DNA from 3 places in the Psychrobacillus sp. FSL K6-4046 genome. Region 1 is predicted to be linked to each of the others. Evidence: riboswitches for the same ligand, from Rfam matches in the RefSeq annotation. Region 1 holds a riboswitch; each other region holds the start of a gene.
What was found. Region 1 has a riboswitch for S-adenosylmethionine ahead of MKY09_RS10410 (MetQ/NlpA family ABC transporter substrate-binding protein). Riboswitches for the same ligand answer to the same signal wherever they lie in the genome.
Positions count from the first base shown of each region.

Region 2: linked by a shared signal. The riboswitch ahead of metK (methionine adenosyltransferase) and the one ahead of MKY09_RS10410 (MetQ/NlpA family ABC transporter substrate-binding protein) in region 1 are both predicted to bind S-adenosylmethionine.
Region 3: linked by a shared signal. The riboswitch ahead of MKY09_RS01020 (PLP-dependent transferase) and the one ahead of MKY09_RS10410 (MetQ/NlpA family ABC transporter substrate-binding protein) in region 1 are both predicted to bind S-adenosylmethionine.

Region 1 covers NZ_CP152020.1:2,098,653-2,109,217, forward strand. Annotated here, with positions in the region: gene MKY09_RS10390 (carbon-nitrogen family hydrolase) at 1-520, opposite strand, end outside; gene MKY09_RS10395 (pyridoxal phosphate-dependent aminotransferase) at 606-1,769, shown strand; one part of gene MKY09_RS10400 (IS3 family transposase) at 2,165-3,078, opposite strand; one part of gene MKY09_RS10400 (IS3 family transposase) at 3,078-3,303, opposite strand; gene MKY09_RS10405 (hypothetical protein) at 3,460-4,113, shown strand; SAM riboswitch class I at 4,439-4,552, shown strand; gene MKY09_RS10410 (MetQ/NlpA family ABC transporter substrate-binding protein) at 4,646-5,455, shown strand; gene MKY09_RS10415 (ATP-binding cassette domain-containing protein) at 5,638-6,657, shown strand; gene MKY09_RS10420 (methionine ABC transporter permease) at 6,654-7,325, shown strand; partial or broken gene MKY09_RS10425 (alpha-hydroxy-acid oxidizing protein) at 7,386-8,528, shown strand; gene MKY09_RS10430 (manganese catalase family protein) at 8,785-9,678, opposite strand; gene MKY09_RS10435 (YuzF family protein) at 9,691-9,918, opposite strand; gene MKY09_RS10440 (DUF1273 domain-containing protein) at 10,011-10,565, shown strand; gene MKY09_RS10445 (branched-chain amino acid aminotransferase) at 10,562-10,565, shown strand, end outside.
Region 2 covers NZ_CP152020.1:1,252,436-1,263,000, forward strand. Annotated here, with positions in the region: gene pckA (phosphoenolpyruvate carboxykinase (ATP)) at 1-1,071, opposite strand, end outside; SAM riboswitch class I at 1,289-1,406, shown strand; gene metK (methionine adenosyltransferase) at 1,598-2,794, shown strand; gene MKY09_RS06175 (gamma carbonic anhydrase family protein) at 3,007-3,522, opposite strand; gene MKY09_RS06180 (alpha/beta hydrolase) at 3,633-4,424, shown strand; gene MKY09_RS06185 (DUF4083 family protein) at 4,742-4,930, opposite strand; gene MKY09_RS06190 (malic enzyme-like NAD(P)-binding protein) at 5,129-6,445, shown strand; gene MKY09_RS06195 (isoprenylcysteine carboxylmethyltransferase family protein) at 6,475-7,020, opposite strand; gene MKY09_RS06200 (3-oxoacyl-[acyl-carrier-protein] synthase III C-terminal domain-containing protein) at 7,022-8,104, opposite strand; gene MKY09_RS06205 (class I SAM-dependent methyltransferase) at 8,151-8,720, opposite strand; gene MKY09_RS06210 (TIGR01212 family radical SAM protein) at 8,717-9,673, opposite strand; gene MKY09_RS06215 (MFS transporter) at 9,797-10,565, shown strand, end outside.
Region 3 covers NZ_CP152020.1:184,563-195,127, forward strand. Annotated here, with positions in the region: gene MKY09_RS00980 (YhgE/Pip domain-containing protein) at 1-1,746, shown strand, start outside; gene pepT (peptidase T) at 1,817-3,043, opposite strand; gene MKY09_RS00990 (lysoplasmalogenase) at 3,077-3,730, opposite strand; gene MKY09_RS00995 (M3 family oligoendopeptidase) at 3,915-5,612, opposite strand; gene MKY09_RS01000 (DUF2087 domain-containing protein) at 5,760-6,515, shown strand; gene MKY09_RS01005 (hypothetical protein) at 6,632-7,033, shown strand; gene MKY09_RS01010 (YdcF family protein) at 7,124-7,711, opposite strand; gene MKY09_RS01015 (glycerol-3-phosphate acyltransferase) at 7,730-8,371, opposite strand; SAM riboswitch class I at 8,516-8,632, shown strand; gene MKY09_RS01020 (PLP-dependent transferase) at 8,754-10,046, shown strand; gene MKY09_RS01025 (homoserine dehydrogenase) at 10,171-10,565, shown strand, end outside.

The DNA.
Region 1 (10,565 bases):
GGGCTGCTGGCCACTGTGCAGGAACAAATATTACCTTGGCTCCTAGTAAAGAGTGAGCCCGAAACCATTCAGGAAAGCGAAGATCATAGCATATAACACCTGCCATCTTTATATTCTCGATTTCGAATAAGTTTTTCTTGTTTCCTGCTTTTAAATACAAATGTTCATCCATTAGCTTAAATAAGTGGGCCTTATCATACTCTGTTATGATATCTCCAGAATCATTTACAATATACATCGTATTATAAAAATGAGAATCCTTTTTTGTAGAGACAGAGCCACCGATAATGTGAATATGTAATTCCTTCGCTAGCTTGGCTAATAATTTCTTTGTGTCATTCCCCTCTTTATCAGCTATTTCTTCTAATCTAGTCAAATCATATCCCGTGTTCCACATTTCCGGTAAAATGATTAGTTTAGCTTCTTGCTTTGCAGCCTCTCTAATCTTCTTTTCAACGTTTTCAAAATTTTCTTTAGGATTACCAAATGCTATATCTAACTGAACACAAGCAATTTTCATACCGACACCACCTCTAGACATAATACTAAAAAGGTTATAAGATTTGACTAATATATGCAACTATTTAGAAAAAGAGGTATTGCCCATGGAATTTTCTGATCGTATAAAAAATCTCCCTCCCCAGTTTTTTGCAACACTAGTACAAAAAGTCTCGAAAGCTGTGGCAGAAGGAAGAGATGTGATAAATCTTGGACAAGGTAATCCCGACCAGCCCACACCGGATCATATTGTAAAAGCATTATCAAGTGCTGCTAAAAACCCTCAATCTCATAAATATTCTCCATTCAGAGGAATAAATGAGTTGAAGCAAGCAGCAGTAGATTTTTATTCGCGCGAATACAACGTAAATTTGGATCCTGATACAGAAGTCGCTATTTTATTTGGAACTAAAATTGGTTTGGTTGAACTACCTTTAGCTTTGATGAATGATAACGAGTTAATGCTTCTTCCAGACCCTGGTTATCCAGATTACTTATCAGGTATTGGGCTAGCCAATGTACAATTTGAAACAATGCCCCTGTTAGAGGAAAATTGTTTTCTTCCAGATTACGAGCAGCTTTCTACAGAACAAAAAGAAGCTGCAAAACTGATGTATTTGAATTATCCAAATAACCCAACTGGAGCTTCTGCCACTTCAGAATTTTTTCAAGAAACGGTAGATTTAGCGAAGGAAAATGGTATAGCCGTTGTACATGACTTTGCGTATGGAGGTATTGGGTTTGATGGAAAGAAACCAGTTAGCTTTTTAGAAGCAAAAGGCGCAAAGGAAATCGGCATTGAAATGTATACACTCTCTAAAACCTATAATATGGCTGGATGGCGTGTGGGTTTTGCAGTCGGTAATTCTAAAATCATTGAATCTATTAATATTATACAAGATCATCTTTTTGTCAGTCTCTTTCCTGCGGTTCAGACTGCAGCAGCCGAAGCATTAAATGGCTCTCAAGAATGTGTGGATGAATTAGTAGCACTTTATGAAAAAAGAAGAAACATTTTCATAGAGGCATGTAGAAAAATTGGTTGGAACGTAAAAGCTCCAGAAGGCTCTTTCTTCGCTTGGCTTCCAGTTCCAAATGGCTATACTAGCGAGGAATTTGCAGACCTTCTTTTAGAAAAAGCTGATGTTGCAGTCGCTGCTGGAAACGGCTTCGGTAAGCATGGAGAAGGTTATGTACGGGTGGGGCTATTAGTTGATGAGGATCGACTCGTCGAAGCCGTAGAAAGAATAGAAAAGCTACAGCTTTTTTAACAAGTAAATCAGTTTCTGTTTTTAAAATAACCAGTATTTTATTTTGAAAGTTTACTTAAAACTTCTTGCAAAAGTTATTTAAAATGAAAATGGCTATGTTAAAGGCAAAGGTAGACTTATGTAAAATGGTATTAAAAAGTTTGTGAAAGAATGTATTTAAACTAACGCTCGAGGCTAGTTTAATGAATGGATCTACGTCAATATCCTGGACATAAAAAAGTTAAGTCTCTGTCAGAACGGCATCCAATCATGGAGCGTCCTGTACCCAGCGAAACCAGTCAAGTGAAAGACCGTACTTGACAGCTTTCGCTGGGTACAGGAAATACAAGCCATGGATGTCGTCCTGAAAAAATGTGTAGGTAGGGGTAAATCTGGAAAACTAGATGCCTTTGCTCTCAAACCGCTTCTTTTCGGCATAAGTCCTCTAATTGTTGAGGTGTTAGATAGTTAATAGCTCCATGAATTCGTTTTCGGTTGTACCACGACTCGATATAATGGAATAGGGTCAATCGGGCTGTTTCAAAATTGATATAACTAGATTGATATACCTCTTCTTTTTTCAAAATCGCATGAAAAGACTCGATACATGCATTGTCATATGGGCATCCTTTACGACTGAAAGATTGTTTGAATTTTGCTTCTTTCACTGCTTTTTCAAAGTCTTCACTAGTATACTGGCTGCCTAAATCGGTATGTAAGATTAGTCCTTCTTCTGGTTGTTGAACATCGATTGCGTTCGCTAAAGCTTGTAAAACAAGTTCTGTTGTCATCGATTTGGAAAAGGAATAGCCAACAATTTTTTTCGTGTGTAAATCTAGGACGGAAGCTAAATAACACCAGCCGTCTCTTAATGTATGAATATACGTAATATCTGCAACCCATTTTTCATTAATGGTCGTCGTTTCAAAATTTTGTTCTAACAGGTTTTCACGTTCCACCACTTGTCCAGTGGAGGAAGTTGGTCGGTACTTCTTCACGATCGTTGATCGAATTCCAGCCTTTTTCATGATTCGCTGCACTCGATTTAAGCTGAAATCGACCTTTTCTTGGGTTAACAGATAATGAATTTTTGGTGCACCATAGCGACCTTTACTCTCCGCATGTATAGTTTGTATGCGTGCTAAAACCGCTTCGTTTTCCATGGCATACGAAGATTTTACTTTATGGAACGACTGGTAATACGTACTTCTTGGCACTTTTAGCACATCACACATCAATTGGATAGGAAAGTGTTCTTTCTCCTTTTCGATATGGTCAATAATCTCTTGGTCTGTTACTTTCTTGCGAATATGGTCATAGCCTTTTTTAGGATGTCTACCTCCTGTTGAAGCCGAAGGTTTTCCTTTTGGATTTCTGCGATTTGTGACGGTGTTAAACCCCCACTGTTTTCGATTGGGGAATGTGTTTTAATCCATTTATAAATAGTTACTTCAGAAATACCATATTCGCTACTGAGATTACTCACAGGTGTACCAGATCTGTGGAGTTCGACAATTGTTTGTTTAAATTCTTGGTTATACCGTTTTTGTTTCATTCCGGACACGTCCTCTCTATTTATAGGATAGAGACTTAACTAACTTGTGTCCATACATCCATACTAGCATCAGAACTCAAAGCCTATATATTAATTTATTTCAAAATATGAATGTAATTTATGTTACAATTGGTTAATTATTGTAGGAGGTAAAAAATGAAAAAAAATATTTTTATAGCGATTGTATTTACTTTAGTAGCGATATTTTCCTTCACTATCACATCAGAAGCTTCATCAACACAAGTTATGTGGGGGAAAACGGAATTAAAAAAAGGTCAGATTGGTAAAGTAACACTTTACGCAGATGTGGCAACATATAAGGCGGATGGCTCTAGAGGAAAAGTGTTACCAGCAGGTGGAGAGTATCGTGTCTATACATTCCGTACAGATATATACGGAGGAGAATACGGTCTAGGGGACGGATTGTTTGTCAATATGTACAGTGCTTTAAAGTATGAAACGCCTTCTAAAGCAAAACTTGCATTATTAGTAGATTCTTCTACAAAAGTTATGTGGGGAAAAACGGAACTTAAAGCAGGTCAAATCGGAAAGGTTACAATCCTTAAGGAAACTACTTTATTTAAAGTAATTAATAGTGTTGATGGTGGCGAACCTGGTCTTGAACCTATCCGACAATTAATGCCTAACGAAGAATTCCGAGTGTATTCAGCTAAACAACCACTTGATGGATATGTTCCCATGTATGGTCTAGGTGGTGGGTATTATATTGTACAAAACAATACCATGTTAAATGGAGTTACTGTAAAGTATGAAACTCCATCTAGAGCAAAACTTGCATTACTGAATTAAAATAGTCACCGAAGGGGCTTTAGTAAAAAAATGCACATAAAAAGTGAGCTTGGAGATACATTTCCAGCTCACTTTTTATATGAATTTTAAATCACCCCTTACCTTTAACATAACCATGAAAATAAAGCGTAAAGCTAAATGTAAACCTTTTAAATGCTCCCATCTTAGTATTTCCACATAAATCACTTTTGTATAATTATTTATATAATATTCTATTTGAATTTTTCTAAACAATTATAAAAATATAAAAATATCTATTGACTTCAATAGAGCAGTGTAGTAAATTCTTTCTATAGTAAAAACGAAAAACTTAATAGATTATTATCTCTTATCAAGAGTAGCTGAGGGACTGGCCCGTTGAAGCTCGGCAACCATCTATACTAAAAAAGTATAGAAAGGTGCTAAATCCTGCAAAACATTTTGTTTTGGAAGATAAGAGAGGACAATACATATTTGTGTGCCTCTCTTTCTTTTGAAAGAGAGGCTTTTATATTTATTCGTTTTTATTAATACATATTCAGGAGGAATTACAATGAAAAAATTTAGCTTAGTGTTATCAGGAGTTTTATTAACAGGGTTGCTCTCGGCTTGTGGTGATGATGCTACATCAGGACCATTAGATGAAAATAAATTAGTTGTTGGCGTTACGTCAGGTCCACATGAACAAGTTACTGAGGTTGTTGCTGAAATTGCAGCACGTGATGGACTAGAAATTGAGATTAAGGCTTTTTCAGATTTCATACTTCCAAACACTGCCCTTGATGAAGGAAGCTTGGACGCAAACAGTTATCAAACTCTACCTTTTCTTGACTCATTTAACGAAAATAATGATACAGAGCTAGTACCAGTCGCTGAGACTATTTTACTTCCAATGGGCGTTTATTCTGAAAAGTATACATCCTTCGATGAACTGCCAGATGGAGCTACCTTTGGACTACCGAATGATCCAACACAAGGTGCACGAGCTTTAGACATATTAGAAGTAAATGGTTTTATCAAAGTGAAAGAAGGTAAAAAAGGAAATGCTTCTATTCATGACATTGAAGAAAACCCTAAAAACCTTGAATTCGTTGAATTAGAGGCAGCGCAAATAGTAAAACAGCTTAGTGAGGTCGATGCTGCAGCAATCAATTCCAATTATGCTTTAGAAGCTGGTATTAACCCTGGAGAAGAATCAATTTTGTTAGAGTCAGCTGATTCCCCATACGTTAACCATATTGTTGTTCGTAAGGAAAACGAAAATGATCCTGCCATCCAAAAATTCATTAAAGCATACCATTCCGACGAAGTTAGAGAATTTATTGAAGAAGAATTCCAAGGCTCCGCACTAGCAGGTTGGTAAATTAGAAAAGCGTAGGCGCCTATCTCTAATCGACAGGCAAATGGGAAAATGCGAGGAGGCAGGTCCACAGCCACCGGAGTATTTTCCCATTTGACCCCGAGGGGCAAGGCGCCGAAGCTAGACATCAAGAAAAACGCAAGCGTATAGCTCTGCCGGCGTTTCTTTAGAAAGGAAGATCATTCATGATAGTTTTAGAAAATATTACCAAAGAATTCAACAGTAAAAGTAGTACGGTAAAGGCTGTAAATAATGTAAGCATACACGTAAAAAAAGGTGAAATTCATGGGGTTATAGGCTATAGCGGTGCAGGGAAAAGCACGCTCATTCGCTGTGTTAATCTCTTAGAGAAACCAACATCCGGAAAAGTATACATAAACGGCAATAACATTACCCCCCTCCCCCCAGCGAAGCTACGTATGGTACGAAATAAAATAGGAATGATCTTTCAAGGATTTAACCTTCTAAAAACAGCAACTGTTTATGATAATATTGCCATTCCATTAAAGCTACTCGGCTATGATAAAACAGAAGTAAAAAGTAGAGTAGAAAAGTACTTAGAAATAGTTGGTTTATCTGATAAGTATAAAAGCTATCCAAACCAGCTTTCAGGAGGGCAAAAACAACGCGTCGCAATAGCTAGAGCCCTTGCACAGGAACCCGAAGTACTATTAAGCGATGAAGCAACAAGTGCATTGGATCCTGAAACTACTGATTCCATTTTGGATTTGCTATTAAAAATAAATAAAGAGCTGGGTATCACTATTCTACTAATCACTCATGAGATGAATGTCATTCAAAAAATATGTGATCATGTGTATGTAATGGAAAAAGGAGAAGTTGTCGAAGCAAACACTGCGATTAACCTTTTTACAAAGCCAAAGCATCCAACAACAAAGAAGTTTTTAAGCACAATCAGTCAACGAAATCTATCCTCGTCTCTAATTTCTCAGCTCCATGTAACAGGTGCTGTTACACGTTTAACTTTCGTTGGAGAAAGCACTGGTAAGCCCTTAATAGCAGAGGTTAGCCAAAGATTTGAAGTCCAGCCTAATATATTAACCGCCAATATCATCGAGTTGAAAAATGGGATTGTGGGTAATATTGTCATCCATTTAGTCGGAGACCCGGACCAAGTTCAGTCTGCAATCCAATTTCTAAACGAACGCGGTGTTGAAACAGAAAACTTGGAGGTGCACTCATGAGTGGAATTGAACAATTTACCAATCAATGGCTCCCATTAATCGGAAAAGCCACCATAGAAACTTTCCAAATGGTAGGGATTTCTTTATTAATCTCCATCCTAATCGGTATTCCCTTAGGTATACTGATTGTTTTAACGAGACCTGGGCAAGCATTACAAAATGCAATCGTATACCAGTTAAGTAACCTTCTCATAAATGTTATTCGTTCTATACCATTTATCATTCTATTATTTTTTATCCTACCATTTACGAAATTCCTTGTTGGTACGACCATCGGTGTGAAAGGTGTTATCGTTCCGCTAGTTATTTATACTGCGCCCTACATCGCCCGTCTGATGGAGTCCGCCCTTTTGGAAGTTCAAAATGGAGTAATTGAAGCTTATACAGCCATGGGGATCAAAACACGGTTCATTATATGGCATGTGCTGCTGCGAGAGGCCCGACCATCTATCATATTAGGATTAACAATTGCAACGGTTGGATTAATAGGAGCAACTGCTATGGCTGGCATGGTCGGCGCTGGTGGTTTAGGAGATTTAGCTTATCGTTATGGACATTTACGTTATGAAACGGACGTTATGTATGTCATAGTGGTGATCTTAATTATTTTAGTTCAAGGCATTCAGTCTCTCGGCAACCGATTAGCTGCAAGATTAAAAAAGGACTAATTATTAAATCCATTCGTATAAAGAAAGTTTTAAACTAGTACTCCATGAGAGGTGAATACGTTGAGTAACGCTAAAAACAATGACCTACTATTAGGCAATATAGATAATAATGAACAGTATCCAATTGACTTTAACGAATTAGAGAAGGCTGCAAAAGAAGCATTAGAGGCTGGTCCCTTTGGTTATATTCGATCATCTGCTGGTGGAGAAGAAACCTATCGAAAAAATATAAATAGTTTTTCGAAGTATTCAATCGTTCCACGATTTTTAAATGATGTATCTACCCTAAATACCGAAGTAACAATACTTGGTAAAACGTATCCTCACCCCCTCTTCATCGCTCCAGTTGGAGTAAATAAAATTGCACATGAAGATGGAGAAATTGCTGTGGCAAAGGCTGCAGCTAATTATGAGTTTCCTTACATACAAAGTACTGTGTCAAGCTTTTCTATTGAAGAGATTGCTGCCGCAACTCCCGGAAGCTCAAAATGATTCCAGCTCTACTGGTCATCTAACAAAGAGATAGCGTTTAGTATGGCTAAACGTGCAGAAGCTGCCGGCTATGAAGCAATCGTCCTGACAGTAGACACGGTGATGCTCGGTTGGCGAGAAGAAGATATTCGCAACCAGTTCTCTCCTTTAAAGCGCGGCTTTGGCCAAGGTAATTATGCTTCAGACCCTATTTTTATGGCTGCTTTACCAGAGCATTCTCAGGGGGCTATCGTTGATAGTATTTTAGAGAATATATATCATCCTACCTTGAACTGGAATGATATTGATGAGCTAAGGAACCACGTCTCCCTCCCGATTTTGATCAAAGGGATCCTCCATCCAGAGGATGCCAAGCTAGCAGTTGAACAAGGAATAGACGGCATCATTGTCTCTAACCACGGTGGACGGCAACTGGATGGCGTTATTGCCAGTATTGATGCACTTCCTGGTATTGTAGAAGCTATTGATGGAAGAATTCCTGTTTTATTTGACAGTGGTATTAGACGAGGCTCTGATGCTGTAAAGGCTCTAGCTCTTGGTGCCTCTGCTGTATGTATCGGTCGCCCCTTCGTTTGGGGGCTAGCTGCTGGAGGACAACTAGGTGTAGAAAGAGTCCTAGAGAATCTCCTGCAAGAGACAAAGGTTTCTATCTCCTTGGCTGGTGTTCGTAATATGAAAGAGCTCCAGCACATGATGGTTACGAAAGAATAACGAGATTAGATGAACAATCAAACAAATAATGAAAACCCCCGTTCTATGAAAATGGGGGTTTTTGTGTCTATCAAATGATCGGTACATGGTACAAACACATTTAGGAAAAAATTAGTATTTATTTATTTTTATATAATGTTTGTTCCAGTTTTGTTCGACATACCGGTATGCTCAAGCTAGAATGCCGATACAATGTATGACACCCTTTAGCCATTTGTTTTTCTGAAGCACCCTTAGTCCCTACCTGTATGTCAGTTTACATTTTAGACATTAATCGTTTGGCAATGGCTTGGAATTCCTCTGGACCGATTCCAGGAGCGAACTCTTCCGGGAGAGATTCTAATTCAGGAATTTTATAGCCTTTAGGACTACCTTCCTTCACAATTAATTGGTCCCCACTTGTAGGATTCTTACCCTTCCAGATTTTATCAATGTCTTTATAATCGCCTACGTTGTTCCATGTAAAAAGCACATTCCCATATCCTAAATCCTCGTATTTTCGTGCCTGATCAAACGCACGATTATCAAGGTTAGGAATTGGCAACATTTTAGTTACATCTACACCTGTAGCTATTTCAAGGGCTTTTGCATAAGCGATAATATGCGTCCCTCCACGAACTAATAAATATCCGATCATTTCCCTAGCAGTTGGGTGATCAGTCATTTCATATACTCTCATTTTATGGGTTCTTGCACCACATTCCAAAAAGAAATTATGCAAAAGATCTAATACTAGGTTACCACTAGAAAATACATAATCTCCTCTCCAAGGATTTCCCATGGAATCTCCGGCTAAGGAGGTTTGAGCATTGGCTATAAAAGCATAAGTGTTTCGCATATTTTTGGCATCTTGTAGTGGTGCCACATCTGGGTCTCCACTGAAGCTAGTTCCTTTATATAATAGATTTATCGTATTGGAGACGAGCTCCACATGACCAAATTCCTCCGCTGTTATACTGGCCACCAAATCATAGAATGGTTTTAGCTTAGTTTTGCCACGGAAGTTAAAGGATTGATACATATAGTTGTTAAGTGTCGACATTTCACCAAATTTACCACCTAAGAGCTCCTGCACAGCGGAAGCCGCATTTGCATCTCCATATTCTAAATTGGGCAATTCAATCAACAATTTATCTACTCTATTAAACAATTAACCATCCTTTCATTTAGATATGTTCGGAGAAATCCAAACGATAGCTTGTATACGTACATAAAAAGGAACTCCACCTACATTCACGACAAGGTGATCTGGAGCGACTGCTGTCAATTTTCCTTGAAGGATATTTTTAGTCGTTTGCACTGCAATATTAGTGCCTATTAAACTTTCTGCTGCTTGGAATACATAACCATCAAACGGACTTACAAACTCCACGCTACTTCTTTCATTCAACTTCCATCATCCCTTCTTTGCATTCATATTAGTTTATGAGAAAATGTAGTATATGGTCACATTACTCAATAACTTAAGAAAAGGAAGAGAAAATGATTAAAAGACTTTTGGTAACTGGGTATAAAGCCCATGAATTAGGGATATTTAATGATAGCCATCCTGGAGTTCCTATTATAAAAAAAGCGATTGAGAGTCAAATGCGTGCTCTCCTTGATGAAGGACTGGAATGGGTTATTCTTAGTGGACAGCTAGGCGTGGAAACATGGGCAGCAGAGCTAGTAGTGGAGCTAAAGAAGGAATTTCCCCAGCTAAAATATTCTATTATTACACCCTTCTTGGAACAAGAGAAAAATTGGAATGAGCAGAAGAAGGAAAACTATCAAAGGCTTATTGCACTTGCTGATTTTCATACAAGCGTGACAAAAAAGCCTTATGAGGCGCCGTGGCAATTTATCGAAAAAAACAAATTTCTCATTAGAAATACGGATGCCATGTTAATCATTTATGATGACGAAAATGAAGGATCACCAAAATTTATTAAAAAACTTGCTCAAAGTTATGCAGAAAATAATAACTACCCTATAATTAGTATTGACGCATACGACTTACAAGTAATTGCAGATGAAGAAAGGAACGATTATATATGA
Region 2 (10,565 bases), 850 kb from region 1:
GCTGATTGGAGGTAACACTCCAAATGCATCTGCAGTTAAGAAGATGATTGTGTTTGGATGACCAGCAACAGATGGATCAACAATATTATCTATATATTGAATTGGATAAGCTGCACGAGTATTTTCAGTTAATGAGCTATCCGTATAATCAGCAGTACGAGTAGTAGGGTCTACAACTACGTTTTCTAAAACTGTACCAAATTTGATAGCGTCAAAAATTTGTGGTTCATTTTCTCTTGTTAGGTCGATACATTTTGCATAGCAGCCGCCTTCGATATTAAATACGCCATTATCAGACCAGCCGTGCTCATCATCACCAATTAGTTTTCTTCCAGCATCAGCAGATAATGTAGTTTTTCCAGTACCTGATAGACCGAAGAATAATGTTACATCACCTTTTTCTCCAACGTTAGCAGAGCAGTGCATAGGCAAAATATTTTGTTCAGGCAATAAATAGTTCATAATAGAGAATATAGACTTTTTCATTTCTCCTGCGTATTCCGTACCACCGATTAAAACGATGCGTTTTTCCATGGATACAATGATAAATGTTTCTGAATTAGTTCCGTCAACAGCAGGATTTGCTTTGAAGTTCGGAGCACTAATGACAGTGAAGTCTGCTTTATGAGATATTAACTCCTCTTCAGAAGGACGAATGAATAATTGGTGAGCAAACAGGTTATGCCAAGCGTATTCGTTGATTACTTGGATGCTTAAACGTGAATCCTTGTCTGCACCAGCGTATCCTTTAAAGACGAATAGTTCATTTTTTTCCTTTAAATAGTTCATAACTTTTGAATATAATGCTTCAAAGTGCGAAGATGAGATAGGTTGGTTTACAGATCCCCAATCGATTTTGTCTTTTGAGATAGGTTCCTCAACTATATACTTGTCTTTTGGAGAACGTCCTGTATATTTGCCCGTCTCTGCTTTAACAGCTCCAGTGGAAGTTAGTACTGCTTCTCCTCTTGACGTAGCTTTTTCCACTAATTGTGGTACTGATAATTGCAGGCTAATATTATTACCAGCTAACAATTCGTTCAGTTCGCTCACAGTATCGATTGAATTCATATAGTATTACCATCCTTTATTAAAGTTTTTAGCTCTTCACGGAAACATCATAAAGAGGATTTTTCGTTGATATGTGAAATAGTATAACACATTAAACTAAATAGTCTACACTAATTAAAGCTCAAAAAATGATTTTTTTTTGTAATTGTGAATAAATAACAAATTTACCTGTTGACTTATTTTGCTAATATACGTATGATGGTGAATTGAACGGATACTCTTATTCCGAGCGTGTGGAGGGGTTCAGGCCCTATGAAACCCGGCAACCTGTAATTATACTTACGTTACAAAGGTGCCAAACCTGATACAAGGTGAAATTCCTTGATTGATAAGAGTGAAAGGTGTTTATGATATTAATCCCTTTCCTCATGTAACTACGTGAGTGAGAGGTTTTTTTATATTACATCGCCCTAAATCCTTGTGTGCCAAGTCCGAAACGGCTTCAAGTTTACTATAGGCTTGACATGGGAATGAGTACCGTATCAATTCCTGAGAGAAATCTCGCAGGACATAGGAGGGAATTTTTTTGACACAAAGACGATTATTTACATCGGAATCAGTAACAGAAGGTCATCCAGATAAAATTTGTGACCAAATATCAGATGCTATCTTAGATGCGATTTTAACGGAAGATCCAAACGCTCGTGTAGCTTGTGAAACAACAGTTACTACAGGTTTGGTTTTAGTTGCTGGAGAAATCACAACCTCTACTTATGTAGACATTCCAAAAGTAGTGCGAGCTACTATTCAAGAAATTGGATATACGCGAGCTAAATATGGTTTTGACTCAGAAACGTCAGCAGTTCTTACAGCTATCGATGAGCAATCGGTTGATATCGCTATGGGAGTTGACCAAGCACTAGAAGCTCGAGAAGGTTCGATGTCTGATTCTGATATTGAAGCAATCGGAGCTGGGGACCAAGGTTTAATGTTTGGCTATGCTTGTAATGAAACACCAGAGCTTATGCCACTTCCAATTAGCCTAGCCCACAAATTAGCTCGCCGATTAGCTGAGGTTCGTAAAGACGAAACATTAGATTACTTACGACCAGATGGTAAAACACAAGTAACAGTAGAATATGACGAAAATAACAATCCAGTTCATATCGATACGATTGTTATTTCCACACAGCATCATCCGGAAGTAACGTTAGAACAAATTCAAAAAGATTTAAAAGAACATGTTATTAAACCAGTAGTTCCTACTAATTTAATAACAGACGAAACAAAGTACTTTATCAATCCGACTGGTCGCTTTGTTATCGGTGGTCCACAAGGGGATGCAGGTTTGACAGGTCGTAAAATTATCGTAGATACTTACGGTGGGTATGCTCGTCATGGAGGAGGAGCTTTCTCTGGTAAGGATCCAACAAAAGTAGACCGTTCTGCAGCTTATGCAGCTCGTTATGTGGCAAAGAATATTGTTGCAGCTGGTCTTGCTGATCGTTGTGAGGTACAGCTTGCTTATGCAATCGGAGTAGCACAGCCTGTATCAATTGCTATTGATACATTTGAAACAGGTAAAGTATCCGAAGCAGATTTGGTAACTTATATCCGTGAGCTATTTGACCTTCGCCCAGCTGGCATAATTAAAATGTTAGACCTTCGTCGCCCAATCTACAAGCAAACTGCTGCTTACGGACATTTTGGACGTACTGATATTGATGCACCATGGGAAAGAACAGACAAAGCAGAGCTATTAAAGCAAAAGGCTGGTCTATAAAAGAGTCTTCTATTACAGAATGCCTCTTATAAAAACAGAAGGTATTAAGAGATTGATCTCTTAATACCTTCTGTTCTTTTTATACTTTTATACAGATGATCTGAAAACTAAGTGTATTTAAAGGAGATTAATAATTGGGTGCGTTTACTCTTTATGGATTAATGGGTATAAATTATATAAAATATAAGTATGGTTAAATTTTTTAATCATTTTTAAATTGGTTTTATCGATTTATAGTATTGTCCTTTTTCAGCATACTCATGAATAATTCGTTGCACATCTTTTTTATCTTCCTCATTTAGTTCTCGTATAACCTTTGCTGGACTTCCAAAAGCAAGCGTATTAGGTGGAATTTTTTTGCCTTGAGGAACCAAGCTTCCTGCTCCAATAAAAGCACCCTCACCTATTTCAGCGCCATCTAATATAATGGAACCCATGCCAATTAAAGCACCTTTTCGGATTGTGCAGCTATGTAAAGTGACCTGATGGCCGACAGTGACCTCATCTTCAATGATTAATGGGTTATTGGGACTTTGGTGTAGGCAACTTAAATCTTGAATGCTTACTCTACTTCCGATCACAGTAGGGGCAACGTCCCCTCTAATTACCGTATTAAACCAAATTGTAGTCTCTGGTCCGATTGTAACATCCCCTGTAATTGTGACATAATCAGCAATATAAACTGATTCATCGATCGAAGGTTTCTTATCTTTGTAAGGATAAATCAAAATAGACACACTCCTTTATTTTATTAGAATATAATTAATCCTATCAAACAAATGGGAAGAAGGAAATAAATAGTACGTGGAGAGTGTTTTAGAAATGAGGTATGTTGAACATGTGGAAATGGGAATCAGATGAAAAAGCAAAAGCAGTAGTAATAATTGTTCATAGTGCCTATGAACATCACAGACGCTATGCTTGGTTAATCGAAAAATTGAGAAGCTCTAATTGCCATATAGTAATGGGAGATTTACCAGGACATGGAGAGTTGGTGAGAGCAAAAACGATCCATGATGAATCTTTTGATCTTTACAAAGAATACATAAAACAAGCAGTACAGGTGGCAGTTTCCTATGACCTTCCTATATTCATCATTGGACATGGTCTTGGGGCAACCCTGGTGATGAAAATGTTACATAAAATAGAGGTCCAGTATGCTGGTGTCATCTTGACATCGCCATGGCTACAATTGAACAAGCTTCCATCTAAATGGACCAAAACTTTAGCCAAAATTTCTGTACAGCAAAAGATAAACCATGATATTCAGCTCAAGGAACTCACTAGAAACTATGGCGCTTATCAAAATCTAGTGGATGATCCTTATTATCGAACAATAATTTCACATGGCTGGTATAAAGAACTGGAAAATGAGATGAGAACGGTTAGTCAATATCATGAATCTATTCCTAATGTTCCTTTACTATTGATGACAGGGGAAAGAGATAAAATTACGGATACAACCGCAGCTAAAGTATGGCTGAAAAAGCAAGAGCTTTCGGATTATCAATTTAAGGAATGGAAGAATTGCTTTCATGACTTGTATCTAGAGCCAGAAAGAGAAGAAATATTTACGTATTCCCATTCCTTTATTAATAATGTATTACGATCCATCGGATATATCGTGTAATAATTAACTGCCACTAGAAACTGAAGTACAAATAGAAATGATTCAAACGAAACGAAGGACATGTTTAATTTGAATTACAATTCCTTAAAATATACAAACGAATAATCCATCATTTGAAAAAAATAAAATAAACATTAATAAGTGACTAGGACAAAGCCACCTTAGAAATAAAAAACCACTTAAATTTTACGAACAGTAGAATTTAAGTGGTTTTTCTTCGCTGTAGTTCTCCGCTCGAACGAGTTTTTCCCTCTATATCAAATAGATATGCTTACTATTTCAAGACCTGAAAGGTAGACTAATTATGTTCAGCGTTTCTATTTTGAAGATTTATTCTCTTCTAACAACATGATAATTTTGTCCAATTTTTTGTCAATATTGGATTCAGAAGAGGTGTGAGACGATCTTGGTGTGGCATTTATTAATAGTCTTCTTATAAAAAGTGTGAATGATATTACTCCTAGCATGATTAAACTCAAAATAATGATTAACGTAATAATATCCATAATGACCTCCTATATTTTCCTAATTATACCACTTTATGATTGCGGAAAAAGTAATTTTAAAGAGAAGGGTTACATAGATAAGGAAAGTACTTACTTAACTATCACTTTTATCTATATTAAATGTTTCATTATCAAACAAATAGAATTTTTGTGTTATAATCATATAATTCAAAAATAGTGAGAGATTAGGAGAAAACTATGGAAAACCAACATATTATTCGTAATATAATAGTAGAAACACCTTCTAAACCTGGTAACTTTGCTAAGGTAGCAACTGCCATTGGTATGGGAGAAGGCGATATAGGGGATATTACAACTTTAAAAAGTGGTGCTTTAACTACTATTCGCGACATATCTGTTACAAGCAAGTCTAAAAAAGATTTTGAAAAAATTATAAGTAATATAGAAGCTATTGGAAACGGTGTGAAAATTCAAGCGATCAGTGATGATGTATTGAAAGCGCATGAAGGTGGAAAGATTGCGATGAAGAGCAGATATGACGTTCGTTCACTAGGGGACCTTCAAAGAATCTACACACCTGGTGTAGCTAGTGTTTGCATGGAGATTGTCAATGAACCAGACAAGGCTCAATATTTTACTTCTATCGGAAATTCAGTAGCTATTGTTACGGATGGAACTGCTATATTAGGGTTAGGTAACATCGGTTCTGTTGCAGGTATGCCGGTAATGGAAGGGAAATCTGTACTGTTAGATCAGTTTGTAGGATTGAGCGGTATACCGATTCTATTAGATACGAGCGATCCGGACGAAGTAGTAGAAACTATTAAGCATATTCACCAAGGATTTGGTGCAATATTGCTTGAAGATATCGGTTCACCACATTGTTTTGAAATAGAAGAAAGATTAAAAGCAGAGCTTCCGATCCCTGTTATGCATGATGACCAGCATGGAACTGCAGTGGTAGCATTGTCTGCTATACTTTCTGCATGTCGAGCTACCGAGGTAGATATCAAAAAGGCAAGGATTGGTCAGATAGGCTTAGGAGCAGCAGGATTAGCTATATGCCGTATGCTAATGGCCTATGGAGTAGAAGATGTATATGGATTGGATCGTCAGGAAGCGGCAAAAGAGCGTCTGCTTCAGTACGGTGGTCAGACAATGAATTCTTTAGAAGAAATGATGGAGAACTGTGATATTATCGTAGCTACTACTGGTGTTCAAGGTTTGATAAAACCAGAGATGGTGCGAAAAGGTCAAATCATATTAGCGCTTTCTAACCCTAATCCAGAAATCCTTCCATCTGAAGCGATTGCGGCTGGAGCAGCTTTTGCTGCAGATGGTCGCTCAGTAAATAATGTAATAGGATTCCCAGGAATTTTTAAAGGTGCTTTAAATGCTGGGGCTAAAGAAATCACGTATCCAATGCTGATTGCAGCGGCGAAGGCAATTGTGGATTATACAAGACCGGGTGAGCTAATACCAAACCCATTAGATCCTGCAGTCCATTATATTGTCGCTCGTGCAGTGGAAGAGGCTGTAATGAAACAAGCTTAATCTGAAAAACAAAAAGAAGAAAATACCAGCTAGGAAGCTGAAATCTTCTTCTTTTTTAATGCTTCTTCATAATCTGTTGCTTCTATTAAAGCCTTCTCTTCTAATGGAATCCGAACGGAAAGCATTGCAAGGTTTAATAGCGTGAACGCAAGTGCTGTAAAATATGCCTGGAACATCAGGGGAAGTAACAGGATTTCGGTACAAACAACAATATAGTTAGGGTGTCTGAAATATAGATATGGACCTTTTGTAACTACGTTAGCGCCAGGAAGTATAATTATTTTGGTATTCCAAAACTTTCCGAGAGATGTCAGGCACCACACGCGAAGTAATTGGACTAACAAGAAAACAAATAAAAATACTGGGAATAATGGAGATATTCCTCGATCCAGTAAAACAACCTCTGCAATTAGAAAAAGAAAGAAGCTTATATGAAGTGCTAGCATGTAAGGGTAATGGGAAGCTCCCACTTCGTAGGCCCCTTGAGCTAGCATTCGTTTCTCGTTTCTCTTAGCAACAGCTACTTCGACTAATCTCTGAATTATGACTAGTGCTATAACGATGAAAAATAACATATCAATCCCTCCAATTTAATAGCACTGCTTCGCCACAAAAACCAGGGCCTAGAGCGACTAGCATGCCATAGTCATTAGGAGCATTTTCTTTAAGCATAAATTGTTCTAATACATAGAGAACCGTTGGAGAAGACATATTTCCATGATTTTTTAGCACTTCTCTTGAGGTAGCGGTTTGGTCTTCGGATAGATGAAGGGTATCCTCATACGCCTTTAACACTTTTTTTCCTCCTGGATGAGCAACAAAGTTAACGATATCCTCACTCGTAATCTTTTCCTCGCTCAAGAATTCGTGCATAAACGGGCCAAGCCATTTGGAGATAATCGTCGGTATGCTTTTCGAGAATACTACATGTAAGCCACTATTTTTTACTTCCCAGCCCATAACATCTTCAGAATCTGGCATCCATTTGGACGCTGTATTAATGATATGAGGTACGGGTCTTTTGGTTCCAATTTCCACATCGTCCCCGCAAACTAACACGCAGGCCGCTCCATCTGCAAAAAGAGAGGCACCGACTAGATTACTCTTAGAATAATCATTGGGTTGGAAGGTAAGGCTACATAGCTCAACACAAACAACGAGCACCTTGTCAGAAGGATGTGCCTTACAGTAATCAAATGCTCTGCTTATGCCTGCTGCCCCGCCTGCACAGCCTAGTCCCCACAATGGAATACGTTTTAGCCTGTCTGAGAAGGGAAGATGATTCATCACCCGCGCATCGATACTTGGAGTAGATATACCAGTGCTGCTTACAAAGATAATAGCATCAATTTCTTCAGGGGAGACGTTCTTCTCTAGGAAAGAACTGTTTTGAAGGCAGGCTTGGATTACTTCTACACTATATTTGGTAGTAAGCTCAATATACAGAGAATTTCTCTCTTCAAATGAATGATTCGTTTGATGCCACTCTAGTGGTACACAAAAATTTCTCGATTTGATATCACCGTTTTCAAATACTTTAAGCAAGCGTTCAAGCTGTGGGATTTTATCTTGAAAAAGCTCTTTCGTTAATTGTTCTATGTTGGATTGTTCTAGGGAGTATGGAGGTTTATATGTACTAACGGAAGCTATTTTTGGCATGGTAATCTCCTTTTTATGTTAGTTTCTCCACCCTTCATCCATTTATTCACCTTTCCTTCATTTTTTCTATGGCAATGATAAATGGAGGGTCATTTTCTTGGTTTAGAAATTGGTAGCATAATACATGAACGAAAGATTGAGGGAGTTGTTGAACAAAAGAAATGACTTCATCTTTTTCTTGTTTACCACCCTCATGTCCATGATAAACTACTAAAACAATGAGACCTCCAATTTTTAGAAGATCTAATAAGGATGTAATTGCTTGAATAGTGGAGTTACCCCTAGTAACTACCTCATGATTACTACCAGGTAGATAGCCTAAATTGAAGACAGCTGCTGAAATCTGTTTGTCGATATAATTACTTACATTGCCGTGACTATCTAAAATTAGAGAGACACGATCTCTGACAGCCGCATTACTCAGTCTTTCAGAGGTCGATTCAATTGCTTCTGTTTGGACATCGAATGCAAATACATGTCCTTGATCGCCAACTAAGCCGGCAAGGAATAAGGTGTCATGACCATTTCCAGCAGTTGCATCAACTACCGTATCTCCTTCTTTTATCACATCCTGAAGAAGCTCCTTTGCATAAGGAAGAATTCTTTTTAGCTTCATAATAACTCACCAGTCTTCGTAAATAGTTTTCCTTGATAGCTTTCTCTATTAGCGAGTTCAGCATCGATTCCATTCAACACTTCCCATTTGTTGGCACTCCACATTGGCCCAATCATTAAATCAATAGGACCATCTCCTGTAATACGATGAATGATCATCTCAGGCGGGAGAACTTCTAATTGGTCAGCTACCAGCTGGATATATTCATCTCGTCCCATAAACTCTAACATTCCTTTTTCATATTGCTTCACCATAGGAGTTCCTTTTAATAGGTGCAGAAGGTGAATCTTAATCCCTTGAACATCTAGCTTAGCTACCTCTCTGGCTGTTTCCATCATCATCTCTCTATTTTCTAATGGCAAACCATTTATAATGTGAGTACAAATACGGATACCATGCTTTCTTAGTTTAGAGACTCCTTCTATATAAGTATTAAAATCATGGGCTCTGTTAACTAGCCTTGCTGTACTCTCATGGACTGTCTGTAGACCGAGCTCAACCCATAGAAATGTCCGTTCATTTAACTCTGCCAAATATTCTACTACGTCATCTGGTAAACAGTCAGGTCTAGTCGCAATAGAAATCCCCACAACTCCTTCTAGTGCCAGAGCAGCTTCAAACTTTTCTTTTAACACAGGGAGGGGGGCATGTGTATTCGTATAAGCCTGAAAGTAAGCAATATATTTTCCTTTCTTCCATTTCTCATGCATTTTATCTCGAATTTTTTCAAACTGCACTGGTATAGGATCTACTTTGTCACCTGCAAAATCGCCACTACCAGCAACACTGCAAAATGTACATCCACCATAAGCAACCGTGCCATCTCGATTTGGACAATCAAACCCTGCATCAAGCGCCACCTTGAAAATTTTCATATCAAAGGTATCACGCAAATATCGGTTCCATGTAAAGTATCTCTTCCCGTCTGAAGGGAATGGAAAGTTATTGTTCATTATTTTCACTCCTTAACAGGATTATTTTATCATGAAACTTTGACTTGGTAGATTTAATTATCTTGAAGTGCAGTTTAAAAAAAGCTACAATATTTTGAGTGTCTAAGGAAATGAGGAATATTAATGCCAAAAGCAGTCTGGCTTTTAATTATTGGAATGTTTATTAATACACTGGGGAATTCATTTTTATGGCCTTTACATACAATCTATATGCATGACTACCTTGGTCAATCGTTAACGATGGCGGGGTTAGTGTTGATGCTAAACGCTGGAACCGGTGTGATCGGTAATTTGTTAGGCGGGTTTTTATTTGACAGAATAGGCGGCTATAAATCTATAGTGTTTGGAATTCTGTTATCCATACTCTCGTTAGCAGCGCTAACCGTTTGGCATGATTGGCCAGAATATGTATGGCTAGTCGCTATTCTCGGGTTTAGTGGTGGTATCATCTTCCCAAGCATGTATGCGATGGTGGGGAATGTATGGCCGGAAGGTGGACGTAAAGCGTTTAATGCTATTTATTTAGCTCAAAACTTAGGTGTTGCCATTGGTCCAGCCTTAGCTGGAATAGTTGCAGATCATAATATAAATAATATTTTTGGAGCAAATCTACTCGCCTATGTGTTCTTTTTTGTTATCGCTCGTCAGTTCTATGGAAACATGTCTAACGTTTCAAACCATCAGGCCTCTATTTTAGGAGAAGAGAAGAAAATTAAACAAATGGCACCTTTTTATGCAATGATGATTGTAACATTTGGTTATATGCTTACTTGGATCATTTATGTTCAATGGACTTCGACTATATCAACCTATGTACTAGATTTAGGAATTACATTAAAGCAGTATAGTCTTTTATGGACGGTCAATGGGATACTGATCTTGGTTGCTCAGC
Region 3 (10,565 bases), 1.9 Mb from region 1:
GAAGGCTTGAACTTCATGGCTTCACAGGTGACGAAAAGTGCTACAGAAAAAATTCGTGAACAGCTAGGAAACAAAATTACGGAAACCTACACCAAAACATTATTTGCACGATTTGGTGATATTTCTAATGGATTTGCTTCCGGTGCTGATGGTTCTAACAAATTGTATGAGGGTACAACAAGTCTTTCGGCAGGTACAAGTCAACTGCTACAATCTTTAAACGAAAAATCAGGAGATGTTCAGAAGCTTGCAGTTGGAGCTAAAACTGCTGAGGATGGAGCTAGCCAATTACTTAGCTCGATTAAAAGCGGAGAGAATGACATTAAAAAGCTGGCTGCAGGATCAAAAGAGGTTGTGCAAGGCTTAGATTCTCTAAAAGCTGGATCTGACCAGGTATTGAATGGTTTAAAGACTGTTAACACAGGTAGTTCCACATTATCTACAGGCTTAGAAAAACAGTTGAAACCAGGGGCAGAGCAGTTAGCAGGTGGAATTGCTAAAGTGACAGAATCTACGAAAACGCTTTCAGGAGGATCTCAAAATCTTACGGAAGGCTTGAAGGGTTATTTAGCAAAACATCCTGAGCTTGCAAAAGATGTGGAATTTATGACGCTTGTAGGAACAAGTGATGCAATTTCAAAAGGTCTCACTCAATTTGATCAGCAAGTTCAACCATTAAAGCAGGGTGCTGACGCTTTAGTTGCTGGAGCGACTCAGCTTACCACAGGGTCTAAGCAGCTGAATGCTGGGATCAATCAACTTGTAGAAGGACAAACGGCAGCTAATGCTGGGATCAATCGACTTAAAACAGGGGCAAATCAAGTGGCTAATGGGAATGCCACTGTTGCAAGTTCTTGGACGAAGATTGGCAATGCAGTTACTGATTTAAAGGCAGGGCTTACACAAATTAGTGATGGTAACCAAACTGTTGCAGTTGGTTGGGAGACAATGACTTTAGGGGTAACATCACTAAACGATGGTGCAAATCAATTGCAATCTGGAAGCCAAGAGCTTCAAACTGGCTTAGCAGGTGGAGCGGAACAAGTAAATGGTATTCAGGTGAGTGAAGCTAATATAGCTAAATTCTCTAATCCGGTTAGTTTTAAGGGGGAGACGGTGAACAGCTATAATTATTACCGTGATTCTACAGCCCCATATATTATTTCTTTAGCTTTATTTGTTGGAATTTTAATCTTATCTTTTATCGTTGATTTCAAAAGACCAGTTACTTTGCCAGGTTCATTATTTAGCTGGTATGCAAGTAAACTTATGCAGCTTTCATTATTTGCAGTTGCTCAAGGTTTATTAGTATCTTTATTTTCATTATTCTTCTTGAAACTTCAGGTTACTAATGCGGGATTATTTATACTGTTTACTGTTTTTGTAAGTCTAGCGTTTATGTCTATTGTATTCTTCTTGATAGCATTAGGAGGTAATATTGGTCGATTTATTGCTCTTGCATTCATCGTTCTTCAATTATCTACAACAGGCTCGAACCTACCAATACCTATGTTACCGGAGAACTTACAAGCGCTTAGTAAATTCTTACCGCTAACGTATTCTAATGCAGGGCTTAAATCCGTTATTTCTTTAGGAGATCCAGGGTTTATGCTGGCAAATGGTTTTGTACTTCTAATTTGCTTAGTGGCATTCCTTGTACTGACATTTATCGTATTTGCTGTCAGCTACAAGCATGTATCTCGCTACATTGCAGAAAGAAATCCAGTAACAGAAGCTACAGTGTAATAAGATATGCTAAAACGGTAAAAGAGACACTCGCTAAATATGGCAAGTGTCTCTTTTATCTATAGCTTAGTTATGCTTTATTTTCAAAGGTTTGAATAATCCCTTTCATTACTTCTGTAGCTTTTTCCATTGCATTTATAGAGATATACTCATATTTCCCATGATAGTTTTCTCCACCTGTAAAGATGTTTGGTGTTGGCATACCCATGAAGGAAAGCTGAGAGCCATCTGTCCCGCCACGGATAGGGATAATTAATGGTTCTATGTCTAAGGAAATCATAACATCCTTAGCAATATCTACAATTTCCATAACAGGTGTAATTTTTTCACCCATATTATAATATTGATCTCTTACATCCACCACGATTGCGTGTTCTCCGTATTCAGCTTTAAATTTTTCTGCAACATCTAGAAACAGTTGTTTTTTAGCTTCGAATTTTTGGCGGTCGTGATCACGAATAATGTAGCCTAGCTCTGATTTTTCTACATCCCCGTTAAAGGACATCAAGTGAATAAAACCTTCGTCCCCACTAGTTTTTTCTGGAACTTCATCCACAGGCATATGGGATTGGAATTTAGTTGCCATCGTAATGGAGTTCACCATTTTTCCTTTAGCAGAGCCAGGATGTACACTTTTCCCATGGGTAGTGACTTTAACACTAGCAGCGTTAAAGCTCTCATATTGCAGTTCCCCAAGTGGACCTCCGTCCATTGTGTACGCGTATTTAGCTCCGAATGTTTCTACATCAAATTTATGTGGTCCGCGACCTATTTCCTCGTCAGGCGTAAAGGCCACACGTATTTTCCCGTGTTTTACTTCGGGGTTTTGAAGGAAGTATTCCATAGCAGTCATGATAATAGCTATACCTGCTTTGTTGTCAGCTCCTAATAAGGTCGATCCATCTGTAGTCATTAGTGTTTGACCAACGTACTTTGTTAATTCAGGGAAGTCTGCAATTGACATAACAGTATTCTTATTCAGTTGAATGTCTCGTCCGTCATAGCTTTCAATTAGCTGAGGATTTACATTTTTTCCTGTGTAATCTGTTGCTGTATCCACATGTGCCAAAAAGCCGATTGTAGGCACATCCTTATTTGTGTTAGCTGGTAGAGAGGCAAACAAGTATCCATTATCATCTAATGTGATCTCTTCCATCCCAAGTTCTGCTAATTCCTTCTCCAATAAATGAAGTAAGTCCCACTGACCTTCAGTAGAAGGACAAGAAGAGCTAGCGGCATTGGATTGTGTATCTATTTTAGCGTATCTAGTTAATCGATCAATAAGAATTTCTTTCATGATAAAATCTCCTCCAATATGCAAAGCATATATTTATTTTAACAGATTATTCCGTGTTGAGGAATAATGCGAAAATATACTGTATGAGAAGAGAAATTGTGCACCATAGTAGGAGAGCATTACAAGTGCATGCTCATAAGGGATAGCTACTATAAACTTATTAATCGCTAGGATGGAATCAGAGAATATAAATAAGATGGCACCAATTATGGCGAACCTATTACCTGTCTGTAATGCATGCCAGCCCATAGTTAAAATAACACCTATATACAGAACAACAGCAACTACTAAAACAAATTCTCCTTCAGTCCATAAGGTGCCTGCAATCCAAATAATCATAATAAGCCCATAAAGAAGTAACAAAGCTGCTGCCCACTTAGGGATTGTGTTTTTCTTTATTCTTCTGAACGCAAAAATATAAACGATATGTCCTATTAAAAATGTGATGAGACCAATAATAAACCAATAAATTAGTCCGTCTGCTAGCATACATATAAATAATCCTAATATGATAAGTGTCTTGTAGCTCTTGGGTAAACCAGGTGGTTGAACACTTGCAAAAAGAATAATAAGCAGCATAGGAATAAGTTTGAACATTATTTTAATACCAACCGGATCATGAGGTATCAAAAATATATAAATAATTCCCATAATCGCAATTGTAATTGCTAATATTTTACTTGACATAATAACACCCCTTTATACTTACATTCGTTATCTTCTATGAATTACCTGCTATTGTATGAGCGCATTATCTAAAAGATTCTAACAAACACAAAAAGGCTAATACCCAAAATGAGGATGGCCGTGACGAAAATCACGACCATCCTCTATAAATGTTTGTATAGTTAGCGTAACTCAGCTTGCCTTTTTAAAGAGCCGCATCATCTACGCTGTTTAAGTAATCCTCAATTGTACCTATGACAGACTCGACGCATCCTTCCTCAAAAGGAGAAATGAGGTTAGCTTCTTTTACAAGCTTAGTGAAGGACATAGAGCCCCCAAGTTTACAAAGGTGTAAGTAATCCTTCCATGCAGAGTCACGATCCTCTCTTGAACGCTTCCAAAATTGGAATGCACAAATCTGTGCCAACGTATAATCGATGTAATAGAAAGGACTTGCATATATATGTCCTTGGCGCTGCCAGAAGCCACCAGCCTCATAATAACTGTTTCCATCATAATCACGATGAGGGAGGTACGCTTGCTCAATTTTTCTCCATGCTGCTTTTCTTTCTGCTGGTGTCATTTCTGGATTTTCATATACAATGTGCTGGAATTCGTCTACTGCCACGCCGTAAGGAAGGAACAGAAGACCACTACTTAGATGGGCAAATTTATATTTCTCTGTTTGGTCCTTGAAGAAAAGCTCCATCCATGGCCAAGTGAAAAATTCCATACTCATCGAGTGGATCTCGCAGGATTCAAACGTTGGCCAGATATATTCCGGTATCCCGATATTTCTACTTGTATAAACCTGAAAAGCATGACCTGCTTCATGAGTTAACACATCAATATCTCCAGATGTTCCATTGAAATTAGAGAAAATATAAGGAGATTCATAGTCATCGATAAATGTACAATATCCTCCAGCTTCTTTTCCTTTTTTAGCTTCTAAATCCATTAGGTCCCGGTCAATCATAAACTGGAAGAATTCCGCTGTTTCTGGAGAAAGCTCCTCATACATTTTCTTTCCATTGTCGATAATCCATTGAGGAGAACCTTGTGGAGTTGCATTTCCAGTTAAAAAGTTAAGTGGTTCATCATAAAATTTAAGCTTCTCTACACCAATGCGTTTAGCCTGTCTTTCGTGTAGCTTATTGGCAAGAGGAACTATATAATCACGAACCTGGTCACGGAATTTTTTTACCATCTCCGCATTATAGTCGATTCTGTTCATCCGAATATAACCAAGCTCTACAAAGTTTTTGTAGCCAAGAGTAGTTGCCATCTCATGACGTAGCTTAACAAGTTGGTCATAGATGTCATCAAATTTGGCTTCATTTTCTTGGAAAAACCCAATAGAAGCTTCTCTAGCTTTCTTTCTTATTTCGCGGTCTGTAGACTCTGTAAACTTTCCAAGCTGTGCTAGTGTATATTTTTCTCCCTCGAACTCTACTTCTGCAGATGCAACAAGCTTAGAGTAGTCAGAGGTTAGTTTGTTTTCCTTTTGCATTAAGCCGATCAACTCTGAAGAGAATCCTTTAATCTGAAAGTCTGCCAAATCAAATAATTGGTTGCCCCACTTTTTTTCTAGCTCATTGCGGTATGGGGAAGCTACAAGAACCTTGTAGTATTCTGTGACAAGCTCATCTACCTCGGGACTGATTTCATCTAAAAAATCGCGTTCCTTTTGATAAAATTCATCGTTTGTATCGATAGAAGCTCGGATATAAACAAGGTTTGCTTGAGTAGAGAAGTTGTTGCGAATCGAGTTAATCTCTTCAATTATTGAATTTTGCTCCTCTACAGAAGTAGCTTCCTTCATTTTATCTAATAAACTATGAAAAGCTGTCTTCATTTCTTGCAAATCTGGTCTTTTGTATTCGTATTCTTTGAATGTAACCAATGTATTTCCCCCTATTTTCTTGTAATCCTTCCTTTTAATTGTTTATTATTTTCAGAAAAATTGCAACAGTATTATTTAATTTGATTTAAAATAGATATTAATATAAAATGTTTGTATATTTACAAACGAAAAGGAGTTATGTTTGTTATGAGAGTAATTGAAAACTTTTTGGACGCATCTATGGAAGAGATGAAAAAAGGGTATGTGGAGGAAAAGGAATGCTATCAATGTTTATTATGTGGGGAGAAAGTTGAAAAGGGCTTAATATATCCTGAAAATAATGTTTTGTATGAATCGGAGCGATTTATGAAGCTTCATATAGAGAAACAACATAACTCTGTATTTGATCATTTAATTGGCTTAAACAAAAAGCTAACTGGCTTGACGGACCATCAAAATAGCTTATTGCAACTGTTTTATGAAGGGAGAAGTGACTTAGAAATTCAAAAGGAGTTAGAGATAGGGAGTGCCTCGACTATTCGAAATCATCGATTTGTCTTGAAGGAAAAGGAACGCCAAGCAAAGATATTTTTGACAATGATGGAGCTGTTGAAGGAAAAGGACAGACATGCCCCTAATTTCCTGCCAATTCATAAAAACGCTACGATGGTAGACGATCGTTATAATATAACAGCTGATGAACAAGCAGAAGTAGAGAAAAAATTCTTCCCAGAGGGAATAAGTGGTCGGATGATTAAGTTTCCGAAAAAGGAAAAACAAAAGCTTGCAACACTACGAGTAATTATTAAGCAATTTGACAAGGAAAAGCAGTATAGCGAGAAAGAAATAAATGAAATTCTAAAAAGCATATACGATGACTATGTAACCCTCAGACGCTATTTAGTAGAGTACGGGTTTTTAGATAGAGAAGATGATGGTAGTGCTTATTGGTTAAAAGGATGAGGAAGAAGGGAATTGAATCCAATTCATAATTAGAAAAGTATAAAGACCATATATAAAAGTATTGAAAGGTAACTTATTCCACCCTTGTCCGTCTAACAATGTAAGGAGGGGATAACGTGAGACAACTTGCATTATTTTGGGGTTTGATCATTTTCGTTTTATTAACTGCTGTTGGATGTTCTAATTCATTGAACACAGAAAAAATAGAAGTTCATGAAACTAAAAATCCTGATGCGGAAGAGGTTTTAACATTAGACCCTGAAGCCGATATTTTTCAACTCGATGGTGTGATTTATAAGACTAAAATTGACTGGGTTGAGGAACTAACTTTAACAAAAGGCGAGCAAGTAGGGGAAATAAAAATAAGAAATGATTCAGACACAGACTTTGAAGATGAAATGTCGAATAAGCTCCCTGTGGGTTCAAATATTTTTTCTACTATAGAAAAAGAAGGCCCTATTTTACTCGTTGAATTAGAAGGTAAACTTCTGAAATATTATGCACTGGTCGAGGGTTAATAACTTTCCTATAATTCGCAAATGAGCGAGCTGGGGGAGGGAGAAAGAAGGGGGTAGCAAAGCTACTCTTCTTTTTTTATCCCTCCCTTGTTATTCTCCGGAGACAAAGGTTTTTAGCAAGGCCGCTCTTTCGCGCAAACGTAGTTTTGCCTCTGAAATTTGTGGTGTCCTAGCTGCTACCACGTCTGCGTCCCATCCTATTCCCTCAGCTATAATTTTTGCTCGCTGTAAATGGAAATCACTCGTAATAATTGTGACAGAGGTAACGCTGTCAGGGAGAAGCTGTTGAGAGTATAAAAGGTTTTCATACGTAGAGGTAGATTGATCTTCTACTATAATTCGACTCTCCATAATTCCATTCTCTACGAGATAGTTCTTCATGACTATAGCTTCTTCTATATCCTCATCTTGTCCCTGTCCTCCAGTAACAACAAGTTTTACAGATGGGTATTTTTCAGCATAATCTAGTGCTGCTTCCAAACGATAAAGAAGTGCTAGAGAAGGGATGTGCCCTTTTTTGACCTTGGCCCCTAACACAATGGCATACTCATTGGAACCGTCGGCCTTAGGCTTTAACCCATCCTCGAGCCATTTACTTGTAAGCATCCACATACCTAATCCGCTCGATGCGATTATTATGAATGGAATGACCACAATCCACCTCTTTTTTTTGCTCATTTAACTCACTCTTTTCCTTTAAACCGAAGGCTTCTTTTTCTTTATAACAGAGGAAATTTTTGTTTCTTCGTTCCGTATTAATCGTTGGACATTCTCTATGTGTAAGAAGGAAGCCATTAAAAATAGGAAGCCTGCTATTAAGATTGGCCCTGTTCCATCTGCTGTCCAGACAGAGGCTCCTAAAAATATGAGGTAAAAAAACAAAACCCCAATCAACAAATAATCTGTTAAAAGTGTAACGCAGATTAATATAAGCAATCCAGCCAGTCCGACCGGCCAATGTAATGCAAGTAAAACCCCGATAATGGAGGCTGTGCCTTTCCCACCTTTAAATTTTGTGAAAACTGGAAAGTTGTGTCCTAAAATAACCGCGGCACCAGCTAGATAAAGAAGTAGATCCAGCTCTGATGAACTAAACAAGCTCCACTGCTCAGAAAGTACACGTACGCCAATAATCATAATGGCACCCTTTAATATATCTATGACTCCCACTAAAACACCATACTTCCAGCCAAGTACGACAGTAGCATTGGATGCTCCGGAATTATTTAGACCTTCTTTTTTTATATTAACTCCACTCATCCATTGAGCGAGTTTAGATCCATGTAGCGAACCAATAATGTAGCCAGTTAGGAGAATGCTAACAATCCAAACAACCATTCTATGACACCCCTTATAAAATTATTCTATCTATTATATTAAACGATTAAAAAAAGAAGAAGTTTCAGAATTTTTATAAAATGACTTGACATCTAAATATATGGAGACTTATACTGTGTAACAAGATGGAATACTAATCAAATACTCTTATCAAGAGTGACTGAGGGAATAGGCCCTAAGAAGTCCGGCAACCACCAAGTTCTATAACTTGGAAAGGTGCTAAATCCTACAAATTCTTTAATAGAATTTGGAAGATAAGAGGAGGAACATGTCATCAATTTGACCCCTCTTCTTAATTGAAGAGGGGTTTTTATAGTTGTCAGTTCTATAATCCTCTCTGGCCTCCAGCATCCATCTAATCTACTAAATCGGAGGAATTCAAATGACTAATCTTCAAAAAGAAACACTTCTATTACACGGTGGACAAACGCCTGATCCAGTGACAGGATCTAGAGCAGTACCTATTTACAAAACAACCTCATATGTATTTCAAAGCACAGAGCATGCACAAAATCTATTTGCCTTGAAAGAGACTGGTAATATCTATTCCAGAATCACAAACCCAACAGTAGATGTTTTTGAACAAAGAATTGCATTACTGGAAGGAGGAACAGCAGCAGTAGCACTTTCCTCAGGAGCAGCAGCTATAGCATTTTCTATTTTGAACATTGCTGGAGCTGGAGATGAAATTATAGCTGCTGAAAATTTATACGGAGGAACTTTTAATCTATTTGCACATACACTCCCACGTTATGGGATTACAGTAAAATTCGTAGATTCCTCTGACCCAGAAAATTTCCGTAAAGCTGTTACAGAGAAAACGAAAGGCTTCTTTGCAGAAATCATTGGAAATCCAAGCTTAAATGTTCTAGACGTAGAAGCTGTTTCAAAAATTTCCAATGAAGTAGGAGTTCCATTATTAGTAGATAACACATTTGCTACACCTTTTGGTTCAAATCCTATAGAGTATGGAGCTAACATTGTTATACATTCTGCAACGAAGTGGATTGGAGGACATGGGACAACAATTGGTGGTGTAGTAGTAGATGGAGGGAATTTCAATTGGAACTCCGATAAATTTCCGGGATTTACAGAGCCTGATGTTACTTATCATGGGCTACGTTATGGAATCGACGTACCAAATGTGGCATTTGCAATTAAGCTAAGAGTTCAGTTGCTTCGGGATTTTGGTCCTACTCTTAGCCCAGAGGCAGCATTTTCCTTTCTTCAAGGACTAGAAACACTTCACTTAAGAGTGCCAAAACATAACGAAAATGCACAGAAGATTGCAGAGTACTTAAATGCAAATGAGGAAGTGTCATGGGTTAACTACTTAGGGCTTGAAAACCATCCAACGCACGAGCTGGCTAAAAAGTATTTAAAAAATGGCTTCGGTTCTATTCTGACATTTGGAGTGAAGGGAGGCAGAGAAGCAGGTAGACAAATTATTGATAATATTGAAATTTGGTCTCATGTTGCTAATGTAGGAGACGCAAAATCCTTAATTATCCACCCAGCTTCTACTACTCACCAACAGCTTACTCCCGAGGATTTAGTAAAATCAGGTGTTACAGAGGATCTAATCCGCTTGTCTGTTGGCTTGGAGGCAGTTGAAGACTTACAAAATGCACTCGAAAAAGTACTTTTGAGAAAAACAAATGTCCTCTCTAGATAGAATCCTATTGTATAATGAATAAAAATAGTCTACAATATGTAAAATAGTCAATAAATTTATTGAAATATTACACAAGTGCGATTATTTATATTCAATTGTACAGATTCATTTTGGAGGAGACAGCATGGCAAAAATAAAAGCAGCGATTTTAGGGTTTGGAACAGTCGGCCAAGGGATTTATCACATCGTAAATGAAAAAAGAGAAGACTTAAAAAAATCATTAGGGTTGGATATTGAGATTTGTGCAATCCTGATAAATAATTTAGCAAAAGAAAGACCTGAAACTCCAGGAGTTTTGGTAACAGACGACTTTGAGGATATTGAGAATATTCCTGGACTCCAGGTAGTTTTTGAGGCAATTGTCAACGAAGAGCCCGCATATAGCTATTTATGCAGAGCGATTGACAAAGGTTGTCACGTGATTACTGCAAATAAAGTCATGTTCTCTAAATATAGTATTCCCTTACAGGAGCGCGCAAAATCACGAGGTGTATTTGTAGGCTATGAGGCTACTACAGC